Regions from separate parts of the uncultured Rossellomorea sp. genome, predicted to be linked through region 1. Evidence: riboswitches for the same ligand, from Rfam matches in the RefSeq annotation. Region 1 holds a riboswitch; each other region holds the start of a gene.

Region 1 (7,175 bases):
AGATCAAGTGGTGGACTTGGCTCTCAAGAGAATAAGGGACCTCGACCTTATGATTTGATCAACTTCTTTTCGAGCTGTTCAACCAGCTTATACATAATGGTAGCGAATATGGCAATGACAAGCAGGGATAGAAGGACAAGGGTAAAGTTAAAGACTTGGAAACCATAGATGATCATATATCCAAGCCCCTTGGCGGACACAAGGAATTCTCCTACGATGACCCCGACCCATGATAAGCCCACGTTTACTTTCAGTGTCGAAATGATGGTCGGGAATGAGGCAGGGAGAATGACCTCTTTAAACATTTGCCCTCTTTTTGCTCCGAAAGTCTGCATGACCTTTAAATAATTTGGATCTACTTCCCTGAAGGAAGTATACACAACAATCGTGGTGATAATGACGGAAATGACGGTACCCATGGCGATGATGGATGTGAAGCCGGGTCCCAACCCTACAATTAAAATCGGACCGAGGGCTACTTTTGGCATGGCATTAAGGATGACAAGATAAGGGTCCAATACTTTAGAAAGAAATGGTGACCACCATAATAAAGCAGCTAAAAGGGTTCCAAGTAAGGTGCCGAGAATGAATCCAATGATGGTTTCACCGAGTGTGACAGACAGGTTGGCTAATAGGCTTCCGTCTCCGAGTTTTATGAGAAACAGCTTCCAAATTTTCGAGGGTGAGCTGAAAATGAGGGGATCTACCCAGCTGTTCCGGCTCGCGAGCTCCCAAAGAGAGAAGAACACAAGGAAAATAAGAGCTTGATAAAACCAAACCCATCGCTGTTCTTTCTTCAATGATTGAATGTATTCCAAGTGTTTTTGTTTAATCGATTCGTGATTCAAGTTTTTCAAGCTCCTTCCAGATGGTTTGGAAAAATCCCGGGAATTCTTCGTGATTTCTGACTTCAAAGGGCATTAACCCTGTTAACGATGACGGGACCTCGAATGTGGTGTGAATCCGTCCTGGCTTTGCTCCGAATAGAATGATGCGGTCACTCATGGAGATGGCTTCCCCGATATCATGAGTGACAAGAATGGCTGTTTTTCCAAAAGACTTTAATGTGGAAAACACCAGGTCCTCAAGCTTCAATTTGGTTTGATAATCGAGGGCAGAGAAAGGCTCATCCAAAAGGAGCAATTGAGGTTCTGTGATCAATGTGCGAATCAGCGCTACCCTTTGTCGCATTCCTCCAGACAGTTCCCTCGGATACGACGTTTCTACACCCTCTAACCCCATCTCAGTCAATAAATCACGTGCTTCCTTCCTCTTTTCTTCTGTCAGGGTCCCCATAATGGTCAGACCTAAAAATATATTTTCTTCGATGGTTTTCCATGGAAACAGATAATCCTGTTGGAGCATGTAGCCGAGTTTCTTTTTCATTTTTCGGATAGGTTGGTTGTATAATGAAATCGTTCCTTCGGTCGGTTGGATGAGTCCTGCAATAATGGAGAGTAAAGTGGTTTTGCCGCATCCACTCGGACCGATAAACGAGACAAACTCACCTTCTTTTACAGAAAGCGTAATGTCTGAGAGGGCATGGGTGGCCGTTTTGGGTGAAAAGTAGGTATGATGGATCGATTCTAACGATAGAAAGTTCACTGTATTTCAGCCTCCATTTTCTTTTTTCTATAAGTAAATGAAGGGCTGACATGTGAAGTCAGCCCCAGGATTGTTGCTACTTTGCTGCTTTTTCAGCGATCGAAGTATTCACTAACGTTTCATGATCAACGGACTGCGGAAGCTCTCCTGCTTCATCCATGATGTTTTGGAGATTGTTCCACTCTTCTTCGTCAAGGATTGGATCGGTCGCAAAGGACCCTTGTGATTTATAGCGATCGACAACTGTTTCAATCAGTGCAAGCTCTGTGTCTTCAAAATAGGGCTCAATCACCTTAGCAATGTCTGCTGCACTGTTTTCCTCCACCCATGCTTGAGCTTTGTATAGAGCTTTCGTGAATTTTTCCACCGTTTCTTTGTTGTCTTTCATATAGCTGTCTTTGGCCATGAACGTTGTATAGGGAACATGCCCTGATTCGGTTCCAAAGGAAGCCACGATATGCCCTTTTCCTTCCTGTTCAAAAATGGACGCCGTTGGTTCGAATAGCTGAACGTAGTCCCCTGTCCCCGAAGCAAAGGCGCTCGCAATATTAGCGAAATCAATGTTTTGGATCAGGTTTAAATCGTTCTGAGGATCGATGCCGTTCTGCTTCAGCACAAATTCCCCTACCATTTGCGGCATTCCGCCCTTACGCTGGCCAAGGAAGGTAGAATCTTTTAATTGATCCCAATCAAAGTTTTCCACTTTTTCACGGGAGACGAGAAACGTTCCGTCGGTTTGGGTTAATTGAGCAAAATTAATGACCGGATCATCCGAACCTTGTGCATGGACGTAGATGGAGGTTTCTGAACCGACCAGAGCGATATCGGCACCGCCCGATAGCAAGGTGGTCATCGTTTTATCTCCACCCCACGTAGTGGTCAATTCAATGTCCAGCCCTTCCTCTTTGAAGAATCCTTTTTCGATGGCTACATATTCAGGGGCATAGAAAATCGAGCGGGTAACCTCTGCTACACGAACCTTTTGTACGACTTCTTCTTTTTCTCCACATGCTGTCAAACCGAGTGTTAACATGACGATGAGCAACATGGCAAAGCTACTTCTAAGCCATTTTTTCATTCAATATTCCTCCTTTAAGCTTTGTGAAACCGGTGTAACGATAGAATGGGATGAGTGCATCTTTCTTTGCCTTGTTTATCCTTATATATAAGAAGGGTAGGATGGTCATGAAGGCTGCGTCTCGGCATCTCCTGTTGATGATGAGATTTGCTAAAATAGTCTATGTAGAGTATAAAAAATGTGTGAATACCCAATGCACGTTTTGAAAGGAAGAGAATATGAAAAACGGAACGATTGTGAAGAAAACATTGTTTCCTTCACCTAATCCACATGTGGAACTATATGAAATTACCTATCTATCCGGAGGTCTCCGGGTGAGAGGCTTATTGGCTGAACCTGTCGGAGGTGGAAAGTATGATGGGTTCCTCTATCTGAGAGGGGGGATCAAAGGCGTGGGAATGGTCCGGCCGGCGAGAATCGCTCAATTTGCTTCTCACGGATTCATTGTTTTTGCTCCTTATTACAGAGGAAACCTTGGCGGAGAGGGAAAAGAAGATTTTGCTGGAGATGATCGTGAAGACGCCATTTCCGGTGTTGAATTGCTCAAACACTATCACAGGGTGGTCCATAACCGGATTCATGTGTTTGGCTTTTCCCGTGGAGGAGTAATGGCGTTACTGACAGGCGTGGAGCGCAGGGACGTTACCTCTGTTGTTACATGGGGAGGCGTTTCGGATATGTTCTTAACATATGACGAACGGAAGGATCTCAGGAGAATGATGAAAAGAGTCATAGGGGGAAGTCCCAATAAATTTCCGGAAAGATATGAATGGCGTACGCCCCTATATGAGTTAGAAAACCTAAAAGCTCCCGTTTTGATCATTCATGGTGAAAAGGATCAGAACGTTTCAGTTGAGCATGCATATAGATTAGAAAAACGACTGAATGAGCTGAATAAATCTGTGTCGTCCCAATACTTTAAAGAGTTTACACATTACTTCCCTCCACGAAAGAACCAACAAATCGTCTCCATGCTATGCACCTGGATGAAAAATCAAAAGACAGTGGTGTATGATTAAATACAAAAAGGATTGAGGTCAAGCGAAATGGGCATGGGCTTAGAGTTAAACACGATGATCGTGACAAAAGGAAAAGAAGTGAGGAAAGAAGAGAATCTGTTCGTACTGCAAAAGGACGGATATCGCCTTTACCCTATGCATATTCCGATAGAGGTAAGAAAAACGAAACACAGTGACCCGAGTGGTTACGGCAGTATCGAAAAGATGGAGTGGATGGATGAGAAAACGACGATCCTGTATCGGTTGATTTCCTTGAATTCCACGAACTAAATAAAGGAGGGCTGTAAACATCTGCTTACAGCCCTCCTTTTTAGTTGATTTCCTCATATAAAATATAACGATTATCCTCTGTCTGGGCGATTAGATAATTGCTGTGATCTTTCACGCTATAGATGGGTGTCCCTTTTTTTAGTATATTTGCCGAGAAATCATTCTCGGGGTGATATTGACTATCAATCTTTTCTTTAATAGATCCAAGCTTTTCATCCAGAACCAACTTCTTCTCCACAGGGACCTTCACATATTCCTTCTTGTTCACCACCATCATATCCCCGTATCCACATAATTCATGGGATGCAGGTTTTTTGTCTCCGCATGCACTTAACAAAAATACGCATAATAGCAAAACAATCAATCGCTTCATGTTTTTCCTCCTTATCATTTCTTCACATACTCAAAAGATATTCAAGCTTGTACGTCAACATGTTTGTTTTTTTATGCAAAACTTCATCATCTTTCATATGGATAAAGTGGTATAATGTTCCTTAAGTGAATAAACCCACGCAGAAATTAGGTGCTGATCTTTAGCATAAAGGGAATTCGGTGTGAATCCGAAGCTGTTTCCGCAACTGTAAGTGCTGACGAAATAAGAAGAAAACCACTATTTGATCATTCAGATGGGAAGGTTCTTAGAGTAGGCTGACGCACGAGCCAGGATACCTGCCTTTTTTCCATCGTATTATGCTCTTCGGAAGTTAAGGGTATGGTGCGGCTTTTTAGCATCTCTTTTTTCATATGGATGACAACTGCCGGCCAATATTCTTGGTTGGTTTTTTTGTGTTTATTTAAACCTCCCGGAAGATACGATAGGTGCTTCACAAACATCATTCAGAAAGGAGGAACTTACATATGGCAAAGGATTTCCGCTATTTATGTTATCCCTATATGCGTGAGTCTGTTTCAACCGTGGATTTTGAGATCCGGACCGATTCACTGTCGACTAAAATTGGACTCGCGTCATCAATGACGGAGCACTTACCGAAAGTTCAGGACGATTTACTATATTTAGCTGAGATGGCGTACCACCTCAATGGTTCGGTCCGGGGAATGACAGCCATCAAGGAAGACGACTTGAATAAATTGAGCCAAATGTACGATCGTTATGTGTCGGAAGTCGAGGAGCGTATCCAAACCTTTGTCCTTCCTCAAGGCTGTACAGCCGCATGTACGCTTCATACCTGTCGCAGTGAAGCAAAAAAGTCCGTCCGTGCCTTACATAAAGTCAGTACTGAGATGAAAGTGGAAAATATTCTATTTAAATACGCTCATTTACTGGCAAATGTCCTGTTTGTGATGGCCGTGTATGTGAATAAATGTGAAGGGATTGAAGAAATTCCTTTTGTGAGTAAATCGTATAAAGACAAAATATAGAGAAGCGGGGAAGATGAAATATGAAAAAGTCATGGTTAAATAGTTTACTATTATCATTCATCCTGGTTGTTTTCGCAGGGTGCAGCAATGGGGAAGAAGTAACATCCACAAAGGAAGTCAAGTCTGATAATGAGTCTTATTCTGTCATCGATGACAGGGGAGAAGAGATTAGCTTTGAGAAAGTGCCGGAAACCGTTATTTCCTTACAGCCGAGTAACACAGAGATTCTCTTTGCCATAGGAGCAGGAGATAAGGTAATCGGGGCAACTGAATACGACAACTATCCAGAGGAAGCGAAAGAGATTAAAAGAGTGTCGGATTCCATGACAGTCAATGCGGAAGAGGTCATTGCACTAAAGCCGGAAGTTGTCATTGCTTATACCACTGGAGATGATGCAGGAGTGAAGCAGCTTGAGGAAGCGGGATTAAACGTATTTGTCATTCAATCTGCCCAAACCTTTGAAGATGTTTATGGGGATATAGAACAAATTGCAACGGTAATGGGAGTAGAGAAGAAGGGGAACGAATTGGTAGACGGCATCAAGCAACAGATTTCAGATGTGAAAGAAAAAGTAAGCACGCTAAAGGAAAAAGAACAAGTATATTTTGAAATCAGTCCCTCCCCTGATATTTATACAGCAGGAGCAGAAACGTTTCAGCAGGAAATACTTGAAACGGCAGGGGTCGAGAATATTTTTGTAGATCAAAAAGGCTGGGTGAAAGTAGGCGAAGAAGAAATCATTAAACGGAACCCTAATATGATTTTAACGACAGTGGGTTATGTCGATGAGCCGACAGCCGAAATCAAGTCCCGGGAAAGCTGGAAAGATGTAAATGCAGTGCAAAATGGCCAAGTCTATTTCTTGGATTCAGACATTATGTCAAGACCAGGACCACGTATTGGAGAAGCCGTTGAGCTAACAGCAAAAACGGTGTATCCGGATTTATTTTCTGAATAAGATTGAATGGGAGATGGGGAAGACAATGATTTGCAAGAGGAATCATTGTCTTTTTCTGATAGATTGTTACTTTTTATAGGATTTGTAATGCAAACGTATGAGTATTGTCTTTTTAAATAACAACATATTTTTGCGGGGAAATCCTTTTCATCACAAGTTCAACAATCTTCAACATTGTGATAAAGTTAACGTAACATCATCACGTTAGGAGAATTCAACATGAGCAAACTGGAAGTCATAGTCTTGAATGAGGAAGATGCCAAAGTTGCAGAAGCATCCGGAGCAGATCGACTTGAATTGGTGTCTGCCATACATGAGGGAGGATTAACTCCTGATTTTCATGTGATAGAAAAAGTATTAAGGACCGTTTCAATTCCTGTTCAGATTATGATCCGATTACATAGTAAATCTTTCTCGTATCAGTCTGATGAATTGCATACCATGGTGGAACAAGTTAGAACAATGGTTGAAATGGGAAGCCGTGGCATCGTCTTTGGCGCATTATCACATGAAGGTAAGCTTGATTCCCACGCTTTAATGGAGATCGTACAAAGTGCGAAGGGTCAATCGATTACTTTTCACCGCGCTATCGACCTGTCTGATGATCCAGTAGCCTTATGCAAAGGAATATTCCATTCAGGATTGAACGTTGATCGAATTCTCACATCAGGCGGAAAATCTGAAGTGAGTAAGGGACTGGAGGCGATTGGTAAAATGAGGGAAATAGAGCAAATGGGTGGTCCCACTATCATGCCGGGTTCGGGTTTAACTGTGGAAAATATAGGCGAAATACACAGCAAGCTAAAAGCAAGAGAATATCATGTAGGATCAGGTGTCCGTCATAATGGGAGCTATGACTTCGGG
Region 2 (7,857 bases), on a different contig from region 1:
CCCATTAGATGTGTTTACCATGCTTCCATCCTGCGTGCCGGCAACTCCATTTGAAAATGCAGGAGCAACGCTGACAGCCAAAGAGCTGGAACCTTTCTTTACACATGAGCGTGTCATTGGATTGGCAGAGGTAATGGACTATCCTTCCCTTCAAAAAGGCGATGATTCCATTGTCGATAAAATCACTGTCACCTCGGAAAATAGTCATAATATGGACGGACATTTAGCGGGACTTTCCACAAACGCGGTCAATGTTTATAAATCGGCCGGCATTCGAACCGATCATGAATGCACCACCGTCCCTGAAGCATTGGAACGAATACGACGAGGGATGTACCTTCTCATTCGCGAAGGATCCGTGGCCAAGGATTTGAAATCACTTATTGGAGTTGTTAACGATAGAAATGCCCGGCGCTGTCTATTCTGTACAGATGATAAGCACTTGGATGACTTAATCGAGGAAGGCAGCATCGATCAAAATATCCGCTTAGCAATTAAGGAAGGGCTCGACCCTCTATTGGCGATTAGCATCGCCTCTTTGAATGCTGCTGAATGTTATGGGTTACACACGAAAGGCGCAATTGCACCTGGATACGATGCGGATTTTGTCTTACTGGATGATCTTAAAACGCTCTCTATCTCAGAGGTGTACAAAGAAGGGAAACTGGTAGCTGCGCATAGTCAGTATGTCGGCGACCCAATCGTAAAACCTGCGCCAAAACCACCTCTGACTTCAACTGTGCATATTCCGAATCTCACTGAAAAGGATCTGCAAATCGAGATAGGCGGAACAAAGGAAGCACATATTATCGAAATCATCCCTAATCACCTTAGAACCAATAAACGGATTGAAAAGGTTCAAGTAGAAAATGGATTCTTTATCCCTTCCATTCAACAGGACCAACTTAAAATGGCTGTCGTTGAAAGACATAACGGGACAGGAAATATCGGCTTGGGCATTGTAAAAGGATTCGGATTGAAAGAGGGAGCCATCGCTACCACCATTGCCCATGATTCACACAATATTGTCGCAACAGGTACAAATGATCGTGATATCCTGCAAGCCATCGAGGCGCTTAACGAAATGCATGGCGGCCTGGTGATGGTGAGAGACGGAAATGTCATCGCTTCTCTTCCTTTACCGATAGCAGGGTTGATGTCCGATCAGGGATTTGAAGAAGTGGTATCAGGGCTCGACCTGTTGAAGAGCGCCTTTATTGAATTAGGTTTCTCCCGGGACTTCAATCCGTTTCTTACCTTATCATTTCTAACGTTACCTGTGATTCCTCAGTTGAAGCTGACGGACTTGGGGCTATTTGATGTTGAGGGCTCCAAGCATATTAAGGTTGGGGTTTAGGGTATGAATGGGTGTTTGACTGTTGAAATTTGCTCTTTTTTTGACAGTTGAATTTTGAGGTGTATTCACCGGTTGAATATCCGGGAGAATTTGACTGTTGAATATTTGCATTTTTTAACATTTGAATTGTCCTCACTCTAAAATAGATCTGCTGTACCAGGTACAATTTATCCGATTTGTACCTGGTACAGTGGTCATAACAACAGGTGCCAGGTACAGAATCAACATCCCGTGCCTGGCACTCTTTTTATCCCACTCAAAAAAAGAGATGCCCCCATATACCCGAGACATCTCCCTCTCATTATTTACTTTGGCTGTCTTCCTTTACCTCTGTTTCTTCCTTTTCGTTCGTCACAGCGACTTCCTTGTCAGCTGTTTCAGAGATCGCTGGCTGATAAGGTCTTTCATGGGATCTATTTGCATATGACTTCAGTAATTCACCTACATCGATGCCAGTCATTTCGCGTAACGGTTCCTGCATATCAAGCATCGTTCTGGTGATGCTTTTCCCAAAGGAAGGAACTCCCTGGCCATTACCGGAATCAATGATTTTAACAGAGTCAATATTGTTAAGAGGCTGAGCAATTTTCTCTGCGAAAACAGGCAGCATTTCGATTAGTTTCTCGGTAATGATGACATCACCATGTTTCTCCATTGCTTCTGCCAGCAGTTTACGGGATTCGGCTTCCGCTTTACCTCGCTCTCTGATAACATCGGCTTCAGCAGAACCTTCTTCTCTGCGTATCTTGGCTTTCGCTTCCCCGTCAATTTCTGCCTTGCGAGCTTCCGCTTCCGCTTTACGAGTGGTTTCGTAGTATTCGGCGTCGGCTTTCGTTTTACGAACTTTTGATTCTTCTGCTTCAAGTTTAACGGCACGTTCACGTTCAAGGAATTGAAGGGTTAACTCTTCCTCTTTCACTTCCTTTGTAAGTTTGGCTTTTTCCAACTCATAGGACTGTTCGGATTTCGCTCTTGCCCGCTCTGTTTCTTCTTTGAAGGCTGCGTCTTTGATGTCCTTCTCTTTTTTCGATTGGGCAATGGTAATTTGACGCTTGTATTCTTCCTCTTTCGCTTCCTGATCGGTTTGGGCACGGTGAATACGGGTTTCACGCTCGGTGTTTGCTTCTGCAATTTCAGCTTGCTTGCGAACCTCGGCGATACGTGGACGACCAAGATTTTTTAAGTATCCATTTTCTTCGTCAGCATCTCTTATGTCCGTTAGCCCGAGTGACGTAATTTTGAAGCCCATAAGATCCAGCTGCTTCTGAGCAATTTCAGATACGTCAGCGTTAAACTTTTCACGGTTGCTGTTGATATCTTCAACCGTCATTTTAGAAAGAATCGCACGAAGATTACTTCCCAGTACCTCAATGATTTCATCTTCAATCTCTTTTTGGTCCTTACCTAGGAACTGCTCGGCATAGTTCGCAATTCCGTTTAATGTGTCTGCCACCTTCACCATGGCCACTGCGTCTGCAACGATTGGTACTCCGCCATTTGTGTAAACTCTCGGTGTCGATAATTTTAATTGGAAGGATGTAAGATTAACAGGTGTAGATGTTTGGAAACGTCTTAATCTGTACCCTCCACCCCTGATGATTTTCATGGAACGCCCTTCCTGGTCGGTGAAAATATTCGTTTCCTTTTCAGGATCCCCCAGTTTCGGTCCGGTAATGATCAGTGCCTGGTTGGATCTCGCTGTACGATAGCGGAACCTCATCCAGAAATAATACGCGATTCCTGCAATAGCTGCAATAACCAGAACAGGAATCAAGAACATGAAAAATCCGATAATACTTAATGATCCTAGCATTCTGACAACCCCTCTCAAACTTTTCTATAAATCAGTCGAGCAACTGATTCACTATTTTATAAAACTTCTAGCTACAATATTATCTACGGAAGGGTTGTAGAAAAGTTTCAATATTTAGGTAAATTTTCTAATTTTAATACAATAATTTCTACCAAATAAAGACCTTACTTCTCATTCCTGTGATAAAATAAAAGCGTTCACAATTTAAACATTGCTCATTGGTGAAGATGATCAGGTCATCTTCTTAAAAGGGAAGTTGGTGAAAGTCCAACGCGGTCCCGCCACTGTAAAGCTGAGATTTCGTATGGATCCACTGTTTCGAATCGAAATGGGAAGGAATATGAAATTGTTGACGCTGAGCCAGGAGACCTGCCAATTGAGAAGAACACAGAGTTCCTACGGGAGATAGGAGGGTGTTGCGCTATATGAGCCAAATGAGGAATCACAGGATTCTGGACGTCCGCTTGAAGTAGCCGCATCTTCTTTTCAAAGGGAGATGCTTTTTTTTATTTCAGAAATTAAACTGGGAGATGAGAAAATGGAACAAGCTTATTCGGTAGAACGTTCACGAACCATACAAACAAAATTGGTACTGCCACCGGACACCAATCATATGCAAACGATTTTTGGAGGGAAAGTCCTTTCCTATATTGATGAAATTGCGGCACTATCAGCAATGAAGCACTCCAGCTCAGTCGTCGTCACGGCATCGATTGACTCCGTCGACTTTTTGTCGTCTGCAACGGTCGGTGATGCGTTAAGTCTGGAAGCCTACGTTACGTCTACAGGTCGAACATCCATGGAAGTATATGTAAAGGTCTACTCTACGAATCTTGTAACGAGTGTCAAAACCCTGACGACTGAATCATTCCTGACGATGGTCGCCGTTGATGAAAATGGTAAGCCCAAGCCGGTACCAAAAGTCATTCCAAAGACGGAAGAAGAATCGAGGCTTTTCAATACGGCTCCTTTGCGAAAAGAGCATAGAAAAAATCGTGCGCTTATTTTGTGAAAAGTCCCTGATTGCTAACTCTCCTAATAAACAAGAACACTCAGAGCTTCTCTAGGCTTTGAGTGTTTATAAGGGCTAGTCTATTGATCCTAATTGGAATGAAAACGGGGTTGGTTTTAGAGCGGGAAGTCATCCAGGATTCCTTCTTCTGGTGAAAGAAGTACAGGATCAACTCTAGGAAGAAAAGAGAAAAACAGTATAGAGATGCGATTTGGATGTTATTGCCTTCAGACCTCCGTCTTGTTCTAAACCTATAGAATACCGAGAAAATATTTCCTATAATGGATAATAAAATAGTTCATTTGGGGTGTAGTATGATCGAAGGTAAATTAATTAAATTTCATCGTGAAGATTCGGGTTTGACTCAAGAGCAGCTTGCACAGGGGATCTGCTCTACCACACATCTAAGTAAAATCGAAAGAGGGATCACAGAGTATTCCAGTGAAATTACTGATTTACTGGCAAGGAAGCTTGGAATCAATATGGAAGTCGAACGTTCTCGGTATCATTCGTTACAGGCTAAATTATCTGAATGGAATGATGCAATTATTATGATTCGAACCAATGACATCCATCAACTTAAAGGTGAAATCGAAAAGGAACCTTTAAGGTTTCTATCTGACTTCATCATTCAATACAACCTTTTCCTGGCAAGATATTATTTATTTTTGAACAAGCATGGAAAAGCCAAGGAAATCCTGGGCATGTTCGAAAACAAAAACTATCCTCTATCCCCTTTCGAACAAAATTTATTACTTCATGTCAAAGGGATCTACTATCATTCAACAAGACAATTTAACACTTGCATAAATGTATTGAAACAGATTGACGATGAATATCCGAACTCCGAATATTATTTTCATTTGGCATTAGCCTATCATTCCATTCATTCAAACACCTTTGCCTATTATTATGGGCAAAGAGCCTTGCATTTTTTCCAAAAAACATTGAATATCCTTAGGGTCATCGATTCTGAAACGTTAATTTTAATTCAATTGAATGCCAAAGAACCCTTTGAAATGGAAGAAACCAAACAACAGTATGATAAGCTCCTCAGAGTCTGTGAATCCGTTAATTCCAAGGAAAGGGCACATAAAATCCATAACAATCTGGGATTCGAATATTTTAGGAGAAAACGATATTCTGAATCAAAAGATTCCTATGAAAAAGCATTAAAACTTATTAATGAAGACACGCCAGCGTCACATTATTTAGTCACACTCAGCGGATATATACTAGCTTGTCTGAAAGGGAATCTGCTTTCTTCCGAAGAACTCAATCAATTAGCGACAAAAGGACTAAAAAGGGCTACTCAGCATCAGGACCCCACCTACGTTTTCTTTGAAATATACTTACTTACCATAAAAGGAAATGAACAAGAACTATATGAGTATATTGAATATACAGCTCTCCCCCATTTCAACAAAACGGGGAGCAAGTTGATGTATCAGCATTATGAAAGACAACTATTTTTATATTATGTAAAAACCGGGCAAACAGAGAAAGGATTCAAACTTGCATCCAATAAAATGTCCAATGAAATAAGCTATTATGAATTAGAATAATGACACTTTTAATGATAAAAGGAGGTTTTCTTTTATCATTTTTTTATTCGGCTGATTTCTCGTTGATTGTTAGCCACTATATTTGTTTTGTTTTCTGAACAACCCCAACTCACCGCCATTATTTCGCAACTTTCCTCCTACCCCCTCCTAAAAAATCAGAAGATAAATGATTGTTAAACTCCAATCAGTAGTTAAATAGTCCCTAAACAAACCCCCATACAAACATGACAGATTTAAATTTACACTATTAATTGTAATAATTTTTAGAATTATCGAACTAACAACTAAAGAAAAGAGGTAGAGATGATGAATGGATCTTCCATCGCAAAGAAATCAGCTGTGATTGCATTATCCACTGGATTACTTTTATCCCCTGTATCGGGCTACTCCTCTCCAACAGCTACAGCTGCGGATTGGAAAGCAGAAACGATTTTATCTTCTTTGACAGAAGAGCAAAGACAAGCATTGCATCAACTGAAATTAAATAACGCAGAAGGTCTCCAAGGATTTCAACCGAATGAATTGGCATCCGGTGAAGAAATCTCCGTTATCGTCGAATTCCAATCCAAACCTGGGCATGTAGCCGTACTAGAAGCTGCAGTAAAAGGAAAAACAGTAAAGAAAGAAGACGCCAAAGCCCAAGTGGAGAAAGAACATAAGATGTTCAAAGAAGATGTTGCAAAACATCTATCTACTAGTCTTGTAAAAGGAAAAAAGATAGAGCCGAAAATCACCCAAACCTATAAAGAAGCATATAACGGTGTGGCGATGACCCTTCCGGCCAATCAAGTAGAACGCCTGCTAAACTCCAAAGCCGTCAAGGCTGTATTTAAAAACCAGACCTATACTGTCGATCCGGTTCAACAAGATCTTCCTAATGATGTAGACCGTGAAATCACAACATCTGTTGAAAGCATTCCTTATTTAAAAGTGGATGAATTACATAAGGAAGGAATCACAGGAGACGGAATCAAAGTCGGCGTGATCGACACAGGTGTTGACTACAACCACCCTGATTTAAAGGATGCCTACAAAGGCGGATATGATTTTGTTGACGACGATGCGGATCCAATGGAAGCAACGTATGAAGATTGGAAGAGTACGAGTGAACCAGAGTTCAGTTATACGGGAAATCCCTATTATACCTCTCATGGTACTCATGTATCCGGAACCATTGTAGGACAAAACGAGAATGATAGTGAAGTATCTGTAGAGGGAGTTGCTCCAGATGCTGACTTATATGTGTATCGTGTCCTTGGTCCTTACGGAAGTGGTTACACCGAAGACGTCCTTGCAGGAATTGAGAAATCGGTTCAAGATGGTATGGATGTCATCAACCTCTCATTGGGAGCAAGTGTCAATGACCCTTATTACCCTACAAGTACCGCCCTTAACTATGCTGTGTTAAATGGTGTGACGGCCGTTGTTTCAGCCGGGAATTCAGGACCAAATGACTTTACCCTTGGCTCTCCTGGAACAGCAGCTTTAGCTTTGACTGTCGGGGCGAGTGATGTCCCTGTTTCCCAAACCACTTTTACTGGTCAAACGACAGCTGGCTGGTCGACCGGTATTGTGAGTATGGCTAGGGGATTCGCTCACACATTCGATAGTCTGGAAGATCAATCACTAGAATTAGTAGATGTTGGCCTAGGGTATGAAGCAGACTATGCGAATAAAAATGTAGATGGTAAGATCGCTTTTGTTCAGCGAGGAAATTTTGCTCTGAATGACAAGGTGAAATTTGCCAAAGAACATGGAGCTAAAGCCGTGATCATGTACAACAATGCAGAAGGTCATGTAGGATATAACCTCGGAGAATCAGCCCATTATGTCCCGGCCTTCTCGATGACAAAGGCTGCCGGGGAAGAATTAAAAGCAACAATCGAAAGTGGCACATCAAGCTTCACGTTTACGAACTTAGAAGAAAGCTTTACAGAGGGTGACCAGTTAGCCGATTTCAGTTCAAGGGGTCCAGTCAACAAAAGCTTGGATATGAAACCTGAAGTGGTCGCTCCCGGGGTCAGCGTTCTATCGACTTTCCCTTCTTTTATGATCGATCCTGAGAACACGGATGACTATCAGTATGCTTACTCAAGACTTTCAGGAACCT
Region 3 (7,857 bases), on a different contig from region 1:
AATGAGATCATGAAAGTGATCATAGCGAAGAATCTTGGATTATAGAAAGGAAGAGCAGGATGAGAGAGGTTGTTATCGTAGAAGGAATACGATCTGCGGTTGGCAGACGAAAGGGTTCGTTGAAAGATATGAGGCCCGATGATTTAGCTGGGGAAGTGCTGAATGGGTTAGTGAAGAGAGCCGGGATTGACCCTGGGCTTATCGATGATGTCATATTAGGCTGTGTTACTCAATCAGGTGAGCAGGCTGGTGATATTGCCAGGGTGGCTGCATTGATTGCCGGTTTTCCAATCGAAGTGCCTGGTACGACAATCGACCGACAATGCGGCTCGAGCCAGCAGGCTGTCCATTTTGCGTCACAAGCCATTCTTTCCGGCGACATGGATATCGTGATCGCTGGCGGGGTGGAGAATATGTCAAGAACGCCAATCGGTTCAAACTATCAGGGTGCTCCCTTTAGTGAAAAACTTAGAGGTCAACACGAAATCATCCACCAGGGTTTATCTGCAGAACGGATTGCTGAAGAGTACGGATTCAGTCGTGAAGAGCTTGATCAGTTCGCATTTTTAAGTCATCAAAAGGCGTTAAAAGCTCAAGAGGCTGGTTATTTCGACCGGGAAATATATGAGTTGACGGTTAACCTTCCGGATGGAACTGTAATTCCGTTTTCTAAAGACGAAGGACCAAGAAAGGAAACGTCGATGGATGTGCTTTCAAATTTAAAACCTGCATTTAAAGAAGATGGTATCATTCATGCAGGTAATGCAAGTCAAATTAGTGATGGGGCTGCCGCACTTCTTTTAATGACTCGTGAGAAAGCTGAAGAATTAGGGTTGAAGGCAAGATTTAAGGTTCATACCCGCGTGGTGGTCGGGTCTGATCCTACCCTCATGTTAACCGGACCTATACCTGCAACGAAGAAAGCCCTGGAGAAAGCAGGATTGTCATTGGCGGAAATAGATATATTCGAAGTGAATGAAGCATTCGCACCTGTTGCCCTTGCCTGGTTAAAAGAGATAGGAGCCGACCCTTCCAAACTGAATCCAAACGGGGGGGCGATCGCCCTGGGGCATCCATTAGGCGCCAGCGGAGCACGCATCATGGTAAGCATGATGTATGAGCTGGAGCGTTCTGGAGGAAGATACGGCCTTCAAACGATGTGTGAAGGCCATGGGATGGCAAATGCAACAATCATTGAAAGACTGGAAGTTTAAGCTCAAGAAAGTCGGTTTTCCCTGTCACAATCTTTGTGCCACCCGTGTTATAGTTAAGAAGTGGTAAAAGATCATAGGCAAATGGGTGAGACAAGATGAAACAACTGTATGAAAAAATCATTGAATTCAGGGATGAACGAAACTGGGATGCCAATCACAACGAAAAGGATTTGGCCATTTCCATTTCACTAGAGGCAAATGAACTCCTGGAGAATTTCCAATGGAAAACAAGCCGGGAAGCAGTGGAAACGACACATCAAAATATTAAAGAAGAAATGGCTGATGTCCTGATTTATTTAGTCCAACTGGCTGATAAAATGGATATCGACTTAGAAGAAGAGGTGTATAAAAAGCTTGAAAAGAATGCCCTGAAGTATCCGAAGTAATGATGAGGGACGGACCTTAAGTAAAGGTACGTCCCTTTACTTCTTACTATATTTTCTTAATGGAAATCGCGTCACGCATTTTTAGCAAAGAGTCTTTCGACAGTTCTTTTCTTTTCATCATGGTGTTGACGTAGAGGGCATCCACAATACTGAGCTGACTGATTCTTGAAGCAAGTGCTTCAGATCGATATTCGGTTTCTTGAGATACTGTAAAAAGAGGAATGTCGACCCCGTTGCTCAAAGGGGATTTGGCCAAGTGAGTAATGGCAATGGTCGTTACCCGATTCTTCTTCGCTACGTCCAACACTTCCAATAGATCTTTGTTCGATCCAGAATGAGAGATAAATACAATCACATCTTCTTCTGTTAATTGAGAAGCTGAGATAAGCTGCATATGAGAATCATTGTAAGCCGTAGTGGTCATCCCGGTTCTAAGGAACTTATGATGAGCATCCATGGCAACAAAGCCAGATCCACCCGTTCCGTAAAATTCAATTCTTCTGGCACTCAGCATCCCTTGAACGGCTTTCGTGAACATTCCCTCGTCCAGCATACGGGAAGAATCCTCAAGGGTCCTAATATTAGAACGGAACACTTTTTGGGCAATAACTCCTTCAGAGTCCTCCTCATTGATCGTTTCATGAATATCTTTAATTGGCGTTACAAGGTCAGAAGCCAGGGAAATTTTCATAGCCTGGTAGCCCTTAAAGCCTAATCGCTTACAGAATCGGAAGACTGTAGCGTCTGCAACCCCCAGGTCCTCTGCTACACCACTAATGGTAGAGTGGATAATTTTTTCAGGATTAGCAATAATAAAATCTGCAATCATCTTTTCTTTTTCACTGAATTGTGAGTAATGGGAACGGATTCGTGGCAAGCAATGCTGTACATTATCATCGGTATTCATGAATAACCTCCTTATACATTAGATACTGATGAAAATAATTTTAACCTAAATAACAAAATAAAAAAATATTATTTCATAAAAATCCACCACGGGAAATTTATTTCGTATTATAATATATACGGTGAAAATATATTTACTCGATTTGAAAGGAATGATCAATAGATGACAAAACAACAAATAGGGGTTGCCGGTGTTGGAGTGATGGGAAAGAGTTTGGCCTTAAACTTCGAAAGCAGAGGCTATTCAGTTTCTATATATGATGTATCTGATGAGAAGGTTAGAGAAGTCCTTGAAGAGCATACAGGGAAGAAAATGGTCGGAACTCACGATGTAAAAGAATTCGTCCAGTCATTAGAAACACCAAGAAAAATATTAATCATGGTTCCGGCCGGTAACATCACCGATAAAGCCATTGAATCTTTACTTCCTCACTTAGATGAAGGGGATATACTGATTGATGGAGGAAATACATACTTTGAAGACACGATTCGCCGAAATAAGGAGCTGGGTGAGAAAGGGATCAACTTCATTGGAGCAGGAGTTTCCGGCGGTGAAGAGGGGGCTTTATACGGTCCTGCTATTATGCCTAGCGGTCAGAAGGAAGCTTATGACTTAATCGAGCCTTTCTTAACAGCGATTGCTGCAAAGGTTAAAGGCGACGCGTGCAGTACATATATCGGTCCTGACGGATCTGGCCATTATGTGAAAATGGTCCATAATGGAATTGAGTACAGTGATATGCAGCTTATTTGTGAAGCGTATTATCTCATGAAAAATGTCTTAGGTTTAAATGCAACAGAGCTGCATGAGATATTCAAAGAATGGAACGCGGGGGAGCTGGACAGCTACCTGATTGAAATCACGGCGGATATCTTTACCAAGGTGGATGAAGAAACAGGAAAGCCCCTTGTTGAAGTGATCCTGGATACAGCAGGACAAAAAGGTACTGGGAAATGGACGAGTATTTCTGCACTGGAATTAGGTGTACCATTATCAATCATTACTGAGTCTGTGTTTGCCCGTTTCATCTCTGCCATGAAGGAAGAACGTGTGAAAGCAAGCAAGATTTTAAAAGGGCCGAAGAATAAAACGTTCTCCGGTAACAAAGAAGAGTTTATCGAAATGATTCGTAAAGCTCTCTATTTAAGCAAAATTTGTTCCTATGCACAAGGTTTCGCCCAGCTTCAATCTGCTTCGGATGAGTATAACTGGAACCTGAAGCCCGGCGAGATTTCCATGATTTTCAGAGGTGGATGCATCATTCGTGCAGGCTTCCTGGAAGAAATCAAGAAAGCCTATGATCGTGAACCGGGATTAACGAATTTACTTCTTGATCCATATTTCAAGGAAATCGTAGAAAACTATCAGGAGGAAGCGAGAGAAGTGGTGGCTACAGCCATTAAATTAGGTATCCCTGTACCAGGTCTAGCGAGTGCTTTAGCATATTATGACAGCTATCGCTCAGAGTCACTCCCTGCCAACCTCCTTCAAGCCCAACGTGATTATTTTGGAGCCCATACGTATCAGCGAGTGGATAAGGAAGGAACATTCCATACGGATTGGTTATCTAAATAAGAAGAGTGCCCTGTGGGAATCCCACAGGGCTTTTGATTAACGTATTATTCTTTGCTTGATGAGTCATCTTTCGTATGATGTTTATTTTTCTCGTCCCGCTGCTCTTTTTTTAAGTCATCGAGGGGAATTGGGTCCACATTCTGCTCACTTTCATGCTGATCAAGAATGCCGTCATGATCTTTATTGATTTGTTCTGGATTGTCATTGGCTCTCTTTGTCATTATCTTTCATCCTCCCTTAATGAGTCGTTGTTGTACAATACCCTTCTTGATGAGAGGAAAACATCGGGGAGGAATAGAACATAAGAAAGCCACCTATCTATACAGGTGGCTTTCTACAATGGTGCTTTAGATTTTTACATCGACTTTAGCATTTTTCTTTAAATCTTCTACGTGTTGAACAAGCTTTTCTTGTTTTTTCTGTTGTTCTAACTGAGTCTTGATCTGAGGTTTAACTTCTTCAAATTTTGGTGCATCCTTTGATTCACCCTGACCTTGCTGACTTGCGTACTGATCGTAAAACTTCTTCATTTCCTCTTCAGAGACTTCTTCTACTTTGATTTCTTTCTCAACGTAGTTTGTGTATTTGATGTTTTCAGCGATTTGAGTTTTTAACTCATCCATCGTGAATCCGGCTTTTTTCATTGCATCTTCAAACTTCTTTTCATCACCGTACTGCTTTTTAACTTCTTCCAGTTGTTTATTGATTTCATCTTCTGATGCCTTATATCCTTTTTCATCGGCTTGCTGCATAAGGAGTGTTTGTCCAACCAGACTATCAATAGTTTGTTCTTTTATCTTCTTTGCTGCCTCTTTACTTGTCGGGTCTTGACCCATTTGTTGATACTGCATTTGTGATTGAGTCAATACGTTGTTGAAATCTTCACCTTTAATTTTTTCATCGTTTACAATGGCAACGATCTTATCTTTTTCAACCTTTTGTTCATCCATTTTCTTCTGCATTTCTTCCATCTGCTTAGCTTGCTCCTCTTGAGCCTGTCCATCGCTTTTTTCTTCTGTCTTCGCTTTATCTTCAGCTTGTTTTTGGCTCTCCTCGTTCGAACCGCAAGCGGCTAGTCCAATCGTTAGTAATGCTAATAGTAAAGTCGTTAATAATTTTTTCATAATAGACTCCTTTCAGAACTAAGGTGTGATTTCGAAAAAAATCACTTAATGCGCATTTTAAATGAAAAAACCGTAAAAAGAAAGTATTTAAGCTGAAAAGTATTGATTGTAATAAGGTTGAAATACATTAAATTGCTTATATGGTCCCTCTTTCACTATTGTGTATGCGGTTACATTTGAACTGAAAGCTCCCGGGTAGAAATGAAATTGTAAGAGGATTTTCACATACATTAAAGCCGAACTAAAAAAAAGAGGCTGTTTAAATCGAGTTCATTCTCCATTTAAACAGCCAATAAAAAATATTGGGGACCAAAGAATACTGTCAAACAACCTTCTATTTGAATTATAGAGAGTGGGAACATTTTCTTCAACTAACATGTAGGAAGGTGTCGGCTGACTAGTGTCCATTTGAAGGTTGTATTCAATCTTCTCCTATTCTTTTCATGGAAAATAATAATTATAAGCATATTTCATAGGAAGGATTTATCCTTCCTTCTGTTCAACTTATTACAACTCTTGACTTTACGAGTGTAATAGAGTGATACTATTAAAAGATTTCAACTTCTAAACAAAGTGAATAGTTCCACTTGTAAATTCATTTTTAATCGTTTATGATGATACAGAACACAACATTTAGTGTTATGTTTGATGATTTTAACAATATATTGATTATAACCTGTGAATAGGGTGTCTGAATGGACTTAAAAGGGAATCCGGTGTGAATCCGGAGCTGTCCCCGCAACTGTAAGTGCTGACGAAATAAGGAACTGCCACTGTCTTATACGATGGGAAGGCCTTAGAGTAGGGTGAAGCATGAGTCAGGAGACCTGCCTTATTTATTCACGTGTTATCTTCTTCGGGAATTGGGAGGATAAAGCGAGGATTGTAATAGGCTTTAAGTCTATGTACATATCTCCGTATATATTAGGCCCATCCTTCTGAAGGATGGGCTTTTTTGAATCCTATCCACACTGTATAAATTGGGAGGAATATTTATGTCAATCGTATCACAAGAGCAGCGACTAATAGTGGAAGCAGAGGAGATTATAACAAGTCTCCACAGTCGTTTTCCACAGCTCCATTTTAAAGAATTCGATGAAAAGATTTTTATGTATGCTAACGGACAGTCTGTACTGAGTAAAGAAAAGCTTTATCATTTCATGATTCTCACTGCAGTTGAACGTATTTCTGCCCATGAACCCGATTGGACCTATGTGGCTGCAACACTTTATTTAAAAAACCTTTATCGTACAGTTGCTAATTCCAGGGGAATTGAAAAAGACAAGTTATACAGTTCCTTTAATAAATCAATTCACGAGTTGACTGATCGGAAATTATATACGTCAGCCCTGCTCGAATCTTATACAAAAGAAGATATAGACTTCCTGGCAACGATCATGGATTCATCTAAAGATCAATTGTTTACTTACATAGGGATCGTCACATTAACAGAGCGGTATTTAACAAAATCCCATGATGGAAAGATTCTTGAATTACCACAAGAGCGATTATTGATCATTGCCATGACTCTCTTTATGAACGAACCGCGTGATAAGCGGATGGCGCTCATTCAGGAAGCGTATTGGGCACTATCCAATTTGTATATGACGGTAGCCACCCCTACATTCGCCAATGCGGGGAAAAGTCATGGTCAGTTATCAAGTTGTTTTATTGATACGGTGGCAGATGATTTAAGGAGCATTTATGACAGCAATACAGATGTTTCCACATTAAGTAAAAACGGTGGAGGCCTGGGTATCTATTTAGGGAAAGTCCGAAGCAGAGGAAGTGATATTAAAGGCTTCAAGGGTGTAAGTTCAGGTGTTATTCCATGGATGAAGCAATTAAATAACACGGCCGTATCGGTTGATCAATTAGGCCAGCGTCAAGGAGCAATCGCTGTATATTTAGATGTATGGCATAAGGATATTTTTCCTTTTCTTGATACGCGATTAAATAATGGAGATGAAAGGCAGCGTACTCATGACCTCTTCACAGGTGTCAGCTTACCTGATTTATTTATGGAGCAAGTGGAGAAAAGAGGGGAATGGTATTTATTTGATCCTCATGAAGTGAAAATAGGCATGGGTTTTTCACTGGAAGATTACTATGACGAAAAGGATGGAGAAGGCTCGTTCAGGGATAAGTACTGGGAGTGTGTAGAAAACCCTGACCTTTCAAGGGAAGTGGTCCCAGCGATTGAAATTTTCAAGCGGATCATGATTTCCCAGCTTGAAACGGGAACACCCTATATGTTTTACCGAGATACAGTCAATCGGCTAAATGCCAATCAGCATAAGGGGATGATTTACTGCAGTAATTTATGTACGGAAATCGCCCAGAATATGAGTGCGACCATTATGGAAGAAGAGGTCATAAAGGACGGGAAAATCATTACCTATAAATCTCCGGGAGATTATGTCGTCTGTAATCTGGCATCTGTTTCTTTAGCTAAAACGGTAATGGATGATGAGCTGGAAAGAGTGGTGTCCATAGGAGTAAGATTACTGGATAATGTCATTGATATAAATAAACTTCCAGTCCTGCAAGCCCAACTGACAAACAGGCGCTATAGAGGGATTGGATTAGGAACCTTTGGGTGGCATCACCTTCTTGCTTTAAAAGGGTTGAAATGGGAGAGCGATGAAGCC

Evidence for each region. Region 1 has a riboswitch for cobalamin ahead of Q1B03_RS06700 (hypothetical protein). Riboswitches for the same ligand answer to the same signal wherever they lie in the genome.
Region 2: another riboswitch for cobalamin. It lies ahead of Q1B03_RS18390 (acyl-CoA thioesterase); the one in region 1 lies ahead of Q1B03_RS06700 (hypothetical protein).
Region 3: another riboswitch for cobalamin. It lies ahead of Q1B03_RS08540 (ribonucleoside-diphosphate reductase subunit alpha); the one in region 1 lies ahead of Q1B03_RS06700 (hypothetical protein).

The regions. Positions count from the first base shown of each region.
Region 1 covers NZ_CANKZT010000001.1:1,299,304-1,306,478, reverse strand. The annotation lists gene ytkD (RNA deprotection pyrophosphohydrolase) at 1-58, shown strand, start outside; gene Q1B03_RS06730 (ABC transporter permease) at 48-848, opposite strand; gene Q1B03_RS06725 (ABC transporter ATP-binding protein) at 829-1,605, opposite strand; gene Q1B03_RS06720 (ABC transporter substrate-binding protein) at 1,682-2,683, opposite strand; gene Q1B03_RS06715 (S9 family peptidase) at 2,902-3,702, shown strand; gene Q1B03_RS06710 (DUF2584 domain-containing protein) at 3,730-3,972, shown strand; gene Q1B03_RS06705 (hypothetical protein) at 4,013-4,345, opposite strand; cobalamin riboswitch at 4,477-4,664, shown strand; gene Q1B03_RS06700 (hypothetical protein) at 4,831-5,352, shown strand; gene Q1B03_RS06695 (ABC transporter substrate-binding protein) at 5,373-6,311, shown strand; gene Q1B03_RS06690 (copper homeostasis protein CutC) at 6,531-7,175, shown strand, end outside.
Region 2 covers NZ_CANKZT010000006.1:126,731-134,587, reverse strand. The annotation lists gene ade (adenine deaminase) at 1-1,357, shown strand, start outside; gene Q1B03_RS18395 (flotillin family protein) at 1,659-3,170, opposite strand; cobalamin riboswitch at 3,373-3,562, shown strand; gene Q1B03_RS18390 (acyl-CoA thioesterase) at 3,709-4,182, shown strand; gene Q1B03_RS18385 (helix-turn-helix domain-containing protein) at 4,497-5,747, shown strand; gene Q1B03_RS18380 (S8 family serine peptidase) at 6,051-7,857, shown strand, end outside.
Region 3 covers NZ_CANKZT010000002.1:309,433-317,289, forward strand. The annotation lists gene Q1B03_RS08505 (acyl-CoA dehydrogenase family protein) at 1-45, shown strand, start outside; gene Q1B03_RS08510 (thiolase family protein) at 60-1,214, shown strand; gene Q1B03_RS08515 (nucleotide pyrophosphohydrolase) at 1,310-1,600, shown strand; gene Q1B03_RS08520 (MurR/RpiR family transcriptional regulator) at 1,647-2,507, opposite strand; gene gndA (NADP-dependent phosphogluconate dehydrogenase) at 2,670-4,082, shown strand; gene Q1B03_RS08530 (hypothetical protein) at 4,127-4,303, opposite strand; gene Q1B03_RS08535 (SurA N-terminal domain-containing protein) at 4,430-5,206, opposite strand; cobalamin riboswitch at 5,875-6,056, shown strand; gene Q1B03_RS08540 (ribonucleoside-diphosphate reductase subunit alpha) at 6,202-7,857, shown strand, end outside.